DNA from 4 places in the Streptomyces chengbuensis genome. Region 4 is predicted to be linked to each of the others. Evidence: riboswitches for the same ligand, from Rfam matches in the RefSeq annotation. Region 4 holds a riboswitch; each other region holds the start of a gene.
The links. Region 4 has a riboswitch for cobalamin ahead of QRN89_RS23055 (ribonucleoside-diphosphate reductase subunit alpha). Riboswitches for the same ligand answer to the same signal wherever they lie in the genome.
Positions count from the first base shown of each region.

Region 1: linked by a shared signal. The riboswitch ahead of cobN (cobaltochelatase subunit CobN) and the one ahead of QRN89_RS23055 (ribonucleoside-diphosphate reductase subunit alpha) in region 4 are both predicted to bind cobalamin.
Region 2: linked by a shared signal. The riboswitch ahead of QRN89_RS10320 (SCO2321 family membrane protein) and the one ahead of QRN89_RS23055 (ribonucleoside-diphosphate reductase subunit alpha) in region 4 are both predicted to bind cobalamin.
Region 3: linked by a shared signal. The riboswitch ahead of QRN89_RS02620 (energy-coupling factor ABC transporter permease) and the one ahead of QRN89_RS23055 (ribonucleoside-diphosphate reductase subunit alpha) in region 4 are both predicted to bind cobalamin.

Region 1 covers NZ_CP129137.1:4,132,161-4,134,339, forward strand. Annotated here, with positions in the region: gene QRN89_RS18305 (ferredoxin-like domain-containing protein) at 1-906, opposite strand, end outside; cobalamin riboswitch at 957-1,083, shown strand; gene cobN (cobaltochelatase subunit CobN) at 1,126-2,179, shown strand, end outside.
Region 2 covers NZ_CP129137.1:2,316,294-2,318,472, reverse strand. Annotated here, with positions in the region: gene QRN89_RS10325 (SCO2322 family protein) at 1-87, opposite strand, end outside; gene QRN89_RS10320 (SCO2321 family membrane protein) at 84-1,343, opposite strand; cobalamin riboswitch at 1,457-1,593, opposite strand; gene QRN89_RS10315 (Strvi_7410 family MBL fold metallo-hydrolase) at 1,850-2,179, opposite strand, start outside.
Region 3 covers NZ_CP129137.1:574,702-576,880, forward strand. Annotated here, with positions in the region: gene dhaL (dihydroxyacetone kinase subunit DhaL) at 74-670, shown strand; gene QRN89_RS02615 (PTS-dependent dihydroxyacetone kinase phosphotransferase subunit DhaM) at 667-1,068, shown strand; cobalamin riboswitch at 1,113-1,305, shown strand; gene QRN89_RS02620 (energy-coupling factor ABC transporter permease) at 1,335-2,027, shown strand; gene QRN89_RS02625 (energy-coupling factor ABC transporter substrate-binding protein) at 2,024-2,179, shown strand, end outside.
Region 4 covers NZ_CP129137.1:5,185,575-5,187,753, forward strand. Annotated here, with positions in the region: gene QRN89_RS23055 (ribonucleoside-diphosphate reductase subunit alpha) at 1-954, opposite strand, end outside; cobalamin riboswitch at 1,080-1,219, opposite strand; gene QRN89_RS23060 (YbdD/YjiX family protein) at 1,546-1,752, opposite strand; gene QRN89_RS23065 (carbon starvation CstA family protein) at 1,767-2,179, opposite strand, start outside.

The sequences.
Region 1 (2,179 bases), 1.1 Mb from region 4:
CTGGGCGACGGTGAGTCGCCCGAGCGGAGCGAGGACGGACACGGCCCAGCCGTCCGGTCCCTCCACGACACCGGGCAGCGGTCCGGTGCCGGGGCCCGCGCACCCGTCCACGGGCCCGCCCGGGACCGGATCCGGGGCGGAGCCTCCCGTTCCGTCGGGAGGGAGCAGTGGTTCCGCCGCCACCCCCGCCCGTGCCAGCCCCGCGCCCACGGCGATGTCCTGCCCCTCCGGCAGCTCCCGTACGCGCCAGGCGCCCGTGCCCGCTCCGGCGGCCGCGGACAGGAAAGCCTCCGCGGCGGCGAGCGCGGCCCGCGCGGCGTCGACGGCACGCACCCGGAAGGCGTGGCGCCCGGTCCGCAGCACCGCCCGCCCGTCCGCCTCTGCGAGCAACGTCACATCCGCACCGAGCCGGGCCACATCGCCCCGGCCGTCGTCCAGGGCGAAGAGGAACCGTCCCGAAAGTCCCGTGGCCCACCCGCTCGCGCACAGCAGCGCGTCCAGCTCCCGGGCCCACAACTGCACGTCGGCGCGGCCGAGTCCGTCCAGTCCGGCCAGCGGTGAGGCGACGACGTTGCGTACCCGCTCATGGGCCTCGGAGGGCAGCAGCCCGGCCTCGCGCAGCAGTTCCGCGAGTTCCGCCCCGCAGCCGTCCGCCAGGCCGCGCAACTCCGCGTTGCCCCGGGAGGTGACGCTCAGGGCCCCGTCGCCCAGACGTCCGGCCGCGGCAGCCAGCGCATGGATCTGACGTGCCGTCAACAAGCCTGCGGGCAGGCGAAGTCGGGCCAGCCGCCCGTCGTCCGCCGCATGCAGCCGCAGCGCGCCCGGGCAGGCGTCGCCTCGGTCCCGTATACGCGGTTCGCCCCGGTCCGGGGGTGTTGTCGGTGTGGGCGGCATGGCGGCGAGCATACCCACGTCCTTCCAGGTGACCGCCCTGCCGGCGGGCCGCAGCCTCTACTATGCAAAACGGCACAGGGTCCCAGGGCCCTAGGGAGGAAGCCCGGTGAGAATCCGGCGCGGTCCCGCCACTGTGAACCGGGCCCCGGCGACGGGATCCGGTGAGTCAGGAACTCCCGCCGACCACGACCACCCGGGGCGCGGAAACCCCGAGGAAGGCCTGCGCACGCGATGACGCACGCGACGATCCTGCTGCTGTCGACCTCCGACACCGACCTGCTCAGCGCCCGTGCCGCCGAGGGCCCGGTCCGGTACCGCTTCGCTAACCCTTCCCGACTCCCGCTCGACCGGCTGCCCGAGCTCCTCGACGGCACCGATCTGGTCGTCGTGCGCCTCCTCGGCGGCATCCGCGCCTGGCAGGAGGGCCTCGACGCACTGCTGGCGCAGGGCCGCCCGGTGGTCGTCCTCACCGGTGAACAGGCCCCGGACGCCCAGCTGATGGAGGCCTCCACCGTTCCCGTCGGCATCGCGGCGGAGGCACACGCCTACCTCGCCCACGGGGGCCCGGACAACCTGGAGCAGCTCGCCCGGTTCCTGTCCGACACCGTCCTGCTCACCGGCCACGGCTTCGCGCCGCCCGCGCCCGCCCCCACCTGGGGCGAGCTGGAGCGCACCCCGCGTCGCGTCAGCGGCCCGCTCGTCGCGGTGCTCTACTACCGGGCCCACCACATGAGCGGCAACACCGCCTTCGTCGGCGCCCTGTGCGACGCGGTCGAGGACGCGGGCGGCCGGGCCCTCCCGCTGTACGTCGCCTCGCTGCGCGCCCCCGAGCCGGAGCTGCTGGAACGGCTCCGCGACGCCGACGCCGTCGTCACCACCGTCCTCGCCGCGGGCGGCACCCGGCCGGCCGAGGCCCAGGCCGGGGGGGACGACGAGGCGTGGGACGCGGGCGCGCTCGCCTCGCTCGACGTGCCCGTGCTGCAGGCACTGTGCCTGACCGGCTCGCGCAGCGCCTGGGAGGAGAACGACGAGGGCCTGTCCCCGCTGGACGCCGCCAGCCAGGTCGCCGTGCCCGAGTTCGACGGCCGGCTGATCACCGTGCCGTTCTCGTTCAAGGAGATCGACGAGGACGGCCTCCCCGCGTACGTCGCCGACCCGGAGCGCGCCGCCCGCGTCGCCGGCATCGCCGTCCGCCACGCCCGGCTGCGGCACATCCCGAACGCCGAGAAGCGCCTCGCGCTCGTCCTCTCCGCGTACCCGACGAAGCACTCCCGCATCGGCAACG
Region 2 (2,179 bases), 2.9 Mb from region 4:
GGCCGCGTGGGCCTGTCCCGCCGTGCCCGGCACCGTCAGCACGGCGCCGAGCACGAGGAGGAGCGCGGTCAGCCGCCTGCGTATCACTGCTGCTTGTTCTTCCTGCGGCCGCTGATCAGGATGCCGATGCCGGCTCCGGCGGCGAGACCGGCCCCGACGATCCACCAGATGCCGGCGCTGTCGCCGCCCTTGTGCTCCTCGCCGGCCTCGCCCTGCGCCCTCGGGGCGGGCGGCGCGGTGGTGGAGACCGGCGCGGGACCGGTCGCGTTCAGCTGCCGGACGAGGTCGGCGCCGCCGAAGTCCCGCGGGTCGTCGCCGTGGGCGTGCGCGGCGAGGATCAGCTGCGCGTACGCGGCCGGGCCGCCGTCCTTCGCCCAGGCGGCGGAGTTCTTCTCCAGCCACTGGACCGACTTGTCCGCCTTGTCGCCGTGCCCGGCGGCGGAGAGCGCGAGGACCGCGTCCGCGGTGTTGCCGAAGTCGGGCAGCGGCGCCGGGTCGGTGGCGCCGGGCATCGGCGGCGAGTCCAGGTGGCCGGTCTTCGCCAGCGTCCTGGCCAGGTACGCGGCGCCGTTGCGGGCCGACTGCTCGGGGGTGGCCTTCGCCGGGGAGTCGCAGGCGGCGGGGGAACCGTCCGGCTCCGGGCCGGAGACGACCAGTCCGCGGCCCAGCCCGGCGAGCACGGCGGCCGCGGTGGCGTCGCCGTTGGCGAGCAGCTTGCCGGTCTTGTCGGGCTGGTAGGCGAACGCGCCGCCGCCGGTCTTGTCCGCGCACGGCACGGCGAACGTGACCAGCGCGTCGAACGGGCTCCTGCCGCTCTTCGACTTCACCTCGCCGGGCCGCGCCTTCGCCGCGGCGAAGGCGCCGATCACGACGGACGTGGAGTTCGCGTCGGAGGGCATGCCGGGGTTGTAGCTCCAGCCGCCGTCCTCGTTCTGCACCGACTTCAGCCACTCGAGGCCCTTGTCCACGGCGTCCCCGTGGCCGCCGAGGGCACGCAGGGCCTGCACCGCGGCGGCGGTGGCGTTGGTGTCCAGCATCGTCTTCGCGTCGCACGGCCGGGACGCGTCGGCACGGTAGGAGGCGAAGCCGCCGTTGTCGCACTGCTGCCCGGTGAGCCAGTCGACGGCCTGCTCGGCGGGCACGGTCTTGACGACGTCCTGGGCGAGCAGCGCCAGCGACTGCCGCCACACACCGTCGTAGGTCGGGTCCTTCGTGCCGTACAGCCCGGCCGGGAGCGCGGCCGAGGGGGAGGGCGTGGGGGCGGCCGTCGCCGCGGGGGCAGCGGCCGCGCAGAGCACGGCGGAAGCGGCGGCGAGCGCTGCTGCGCTGCGGCGAACGGACATGGCGGGCTGGGCCTCTCCTGCGGGGAGCCGGGCACAGGCACGCTGAGGTACCAGGCTCCGGCCCCGTATTCCTCGACGGTGCCTGCCAGCGGGCCGGTCCCGATGGCACGAGCCGGTCACGGCCGGTACGGGGCATTCCGACTCACCGCCTGCGACGGCGGCTCACGGCTGCGGGTCAGCGCCGGATTCGCACCGGCTTCCCCCCGTACGGGTGTGATGACGACTCGCACACTCTACCGGCCCGTAATCCCCGTCCCTCGGGACGGGCGGCCGGGTGCGGCATGAGCCCCGGCGGCCGTGCCCACCGTGCCTCGCGGTGGATCTTGGCGGGACCCGGCGGTACCGGGGTGGCGCTCCGGCTCGGGCGTGGCTCGGTTCAGCCCGGCGGCTTCCGCGACGGGTCCGGTCCGTGCGGATCCCGGCGGGTCCGTCATCCCCGGCGTGAGAGTCCGGTTCACCTGGGCCCCGGTGCGGTCCGGGCCCGCCGTCGCCCGCACCCCGCCGGCTCAGCCCACCGCGACGTACGCCACCGGGTCGCTGCCCGGCACCGCCTCCACGCGGCCCAGCTTCACCAGGCGCCGCAGATGGGCCTCGGCCTCCGAGACGGCGATGGTGCGGGAGCCGTAGGGGATCTCGTCCCACGGCCGGTTCCACTCCATGCGCTCGGCCAGCCGCCAGGGGGTGAGCGGTGCGGCGAGGAGGGACAGCAGCCCGGTCAGCCGCTCCTCGTGGTGGGCGAGGAGCTCCCGGACCCGGGCCGTGGCGTCGGTGAAGGGGTGCTGGTGCGCCGGGAGCACCTCGGCGGCGCCGAGACGGCCCACGCGTTCCAGGGAGTC
Region 3 (2,179 bases), 4.6 Mb from region 4:
CGACGACGGCGCCGCGTCCGCGGGCCGCGACGACGCGCGCCGGGAAGCCGACGTGCCACGACAAGGAGACGCTGTGCTCGACGCGGATTTCTTCCTCCGCTGGATGAACGCCCTCGCCGAGGCCGTGGACCGCGAGGCAGGCCGGCTCACCGAGCTCGACGCCGCGATCGGGGACGCCGACCACGGGACCAATCTGCAGAGGGGCTTCACGGCGGTGAAGGCGGCGCTGGAGAAGGACGCGCCGGCCACCCCGGGTGCCGTACTGATGCTGACCGGACGGCAGTTGATCTCGACGGTCGGCGGCGCGTCGGGGCCGCTGTACGGGACGCTGCTGCGGCGTGCGGGCAAGGCGCTCGGCGACGAGCCCGAGGTGTCGCGGGCCCAGCTCGCAGAGGCGCTGCGCGCGGGGATCGCCGCGGTGGCCCAACTCGGCGGCGCGAAGGCCGGGGACAAGACGATGCTGGACGCGCTGGAGCCCGCGGCCACGGCGCTGGACGAGTCCTTCGCGGCAGCGCGGGAGGCCGCCGACGAGGGTGCGGCCGCGACCGTGCCGATGCTGGCCCGCAAGGGCCGGGCGAGTTATCTGGGCGAGCGCAGCATCGGGCACCAGGACCCGGGGGCGACGTCCTCCGCCCTGCTGATCGGCACCCTCGAGGAGGCCGCACGATGACGATGGTCGGGATCGTCCTCGTCTCGCACAGTGCGCAGGTCGCCGCGTCGGTCGCCGATCTCGCCCGCGGGCTCGCGGGCGCGGGCGACGCCGTGCCGGTCGCCGCGGCGGGCGGGACCGCCGACGGAGACCTCGGCACCAGTGCGGAGCTGACGGCCCGCGCCGCGCACGAGGTGGACCGGGGCGCCGGGGTGGCCGTGCTGGTCGACATCGGCAGCGCGGTGCTGACGGTGAAGACGCTGCTGGCCGAGGGCGACGAACTCCCGGAGGGGACCAGGCTCGTGGACGCGCCGTTCGTCGAGGGAGCCGTCGCCGCGGTGGTCACCGCGGCGGCCGGCGCGGATCTGGACGCGGTGGAGGCGGCGGCGGCGGAGGCGTACGGATACCGGAAGGTGTGACGGTACGCATCCGTGCGCGGCTTGTGATGCACCTGGTCAACGCACTAATGTCGCAGGGCCTTGGTGAACGGGAAACCGGTGGAGTACCGGTGCGGCCCTCGCCACTGTGATCGGGAAGTCCGGCTCTCTCCGCAAGGAAGCCACTGGACCACCACGGGAGACCGCGGTGTCCGGGAAGGCGGAGCCCGGGCGGCAGGACCCGTCAGCCAGGAGACCGGCCAGGGCGCGTTGTCCATCCACGAGGTGCTGGAGAGGGTCTCCCAACCATGCATATAGCCGAGGGGTATCTGCCCCCTGTGCACGCGGCCGCCTGGGGCGTCGCGTCCGCACCCTTCGTGATCCACGGCGTACGGGCGCTCACCCGTGAGGTCAAGGCGAACCCCGAGTCGACACTGCTGCTCGGCGCGTCCGGTGCCTTCACGTTCGTCCTGTCGGCGCTCAAGATCCCTTCCGTGACCGGCAGTTGCTCGCACCCGACCGGCACCGGTCTGGGCGCGATCCTGTTCCGGCCGCCGATCATGGCGGTCCTCGGCACGATCACCCTGCTCTTCCAGGCACTGCTGCTGGCCCATGGCGGACTGACCACGCTCGGCGCGAACGTCTTCTCGATGGCGATCGTCGGGCCGTGGGCCGGATTCGGGGTGTACGCGCTGCTCCGGCGGTCCGGGGTTCCGCTGATGGTGAGCGTGTTCTTCGGAGCGTTCGTGGCGGACCTGTCCACGTACTGCGTCACCAGCGTGCAGCTGGCGCTGGCGTTCCCCGACCCGGGCAGCGGCATCGCGGGTGCGCTGGCCAAGTTCGGCGGCATCTTCGCCGTCACCCAGATCCCGCTGGCCGTCAGCGAGGGCCTGCTCACCGTGCTGGTGATGCGGCTGCTCGTGCAGTCCAGCAAGGGTGAGCTGACCCGGCTCGGAGTGCTCCTCCAGGGCGGGACGACGAAGGAGGCCGCGGTCCGATGAGCCGTGACGCGAAGATCAACACGCTGCTGCTGGCGATCGTGGCGGCGCTGGCGGTCCTGCCGCTCGCCCTGGGCCTCGGCGACCACAAGGAGGAACCCTTCACGGGCGCCGACGCACAGGCCGAGACCGCCATCACGGAGATCGCGCCGGAC
Region 4 (2,179 bases):
GTTGTCGCGCAGTTCCAGGAACTCCTCGATGTCCGCGTGCCAGGTCTCCAGGTAGACGCAGGCCGCGCCCTTGCGCCGGCCGCCCTGGTTGACGGCCGCCACCGACGAGTCCAGCGTGCGCAGGAACGGCACGATGCCGTTGGAGTGGCCGTTGGTGCCCCGGATGAGCGAACCTCGGGAGCGGATGCGGGAGTACGACAGGCCGATGCCGCCCGCGTGCTTCGAGAGACGTGCCACCTGGTGGTAGCGCTCGTAGATGGAGTCCAGCTCGTCCAGGGGCGAGTCCAGCAGGTAGCAGGACGACATCTGGGGGTGCCGCGTGCCGGAGTTGAAGAGCGTCGGGGACGACGGCAGATAGTCGAGGCGGCTCATCAGCCCGTACAGGGAGGCCACTTCGTCCAGCGCCCGCAGGGACTCGTCCTCGGCGAGACCGCAGGCGACGCGCAGCATGAAGTACTGCGGCGTCTCGACGACCTTGCGGGTGATCGGGTGCCGGAGCAGGTAGCGGCTGTAGAGGGTGCGCAGTCCGAAGTAGCCGAAGCGGTCGTCGGCGGCCGGGTCGACCAGCGAGTCGAGGCGCTGGGTGTGGGCGTGGACGAAGGCGGCCGTGCGGTCCGCGATCAGTCCCTCGCGGCTGCCGACGGCGATGGAGGCGGAGAACGCGGTCGCTCCCTGCCCGGCCGCCTCCTCCGCGATGGTGAGGGTGAGCAGCCGGGCCGCGAGCCGGGAGTACGCCGGGTCCTCGGAGATCAGACCGGCGGCCGCCTCGGTCGCCAGTTCGCGCAGTTCGGCCTCGTCCGAGCCCGCGTGCCGGCCGCGGAGGGCGGCGGCGGCGACCCGGCCGGGGTCGGCGTCGGGCAGGTCGGCGGTGAGCTCGGTCAGGGTCCGCAGGAGCGCGGTGCCTGGTCCGTCGGCGAGCTGTGCTGCAGCAGGATCGGGCGGCGCGATGGTCACGGGGTGCTCTCCCTCGCTCGGCTGGGGCCGGCGGGGCAGGGGGCACGGACGCACACCCGGGCAGGGCGGACCGCGTCCACCGGCCTTTTCCGCGAGGCCCGGACGTCTGGGCACCCGGGCCGGACGGTCCGGGCGCACCGTCGGCAGGTCCTCGGACTCACGGACGTACGAGGCCCTGGAGCGGACCCGCGCACACCCTTACACCGTTGCGGGACAGTTCCGGATTCGCACCGGATTCCCCTGCGGCGACAGCGAGCATGAGCATACATGTGGGGGCGGTGAGTTGCGGAACCCCCCACATGTTGTGTCGTGACCCGCTCGGAGCTTCCGGGCGTCGGCCGGCCGGGGCGGCGGGCGGGGCAAGGGTTTCCGGCCACCTCCGGGTGTTTCCGCCACCCGCCGGGGGCGGCACCCCGCCGACGAACCGCCCCTCGTGTTCCCGCATTCTCCCCGGGTTCCGTCATGGCCCTCGTGGTCCGCCGCGACCGCCGTGCCGGCAACGGCCGGGTGCCGCACGGACACGGCGACGGGCCCCCGCGTCCTCCCCGGAGGGAAGCGCGGAGGCCCGTGGGCGTCCGTCGCTGTGCGCGGTCAGCAGCAGCGGAATCCCTTGCGGGGGTCCGCCTCCCGCTCGTCCATGCGGCAGCGCTCGAACTCGCGGCGGGTCATCACCTTCGCGTCGGGGTCGTGCGAACGGGCGTGGGCCACATAACGGTCGTACACCGTCTCGCCCGAGACCTCGCGCACGTACCAGCGGACCCAGTCCACCGCGCGCCGCACTCCGCTCACCGCCGTCATGACCGTCACCGTACTCAGCCCTTGCCGCTTCCGGCGGCCTCGTGGTCCGAGGTGCCGGCCGACGCGTGGTCCGGTGCGCCGGCGCCGACGGCGGCGAGCTCCGCCTTCTCCGCCTTGGTGGCGAACAGCCCGGCCGGTGCGACCAGCTTCGACTCGACGTACGGAACCTCGGCGAGCCGGACGGTGTCCGGCTTGCTGATCGCCGTGAAGCACACCCTGGCGGCGTCGGCCAGGACCACGACGATGAGGAGGGCGAACAGCGCGCAGAGCACGCCGTCGACGGTCGAGTTGGTGACGATGGTGTGCATGTCGTCCATCGACTTCGCCGGAGCAAGCACCTCGCCGGACTCGATGCCCGCCTGGTACTTGTCGCGCTGGGCGAAGAAGCCCACCTTCGGGTCGCTGGAGAAGATCTTCTGCCAGCTGG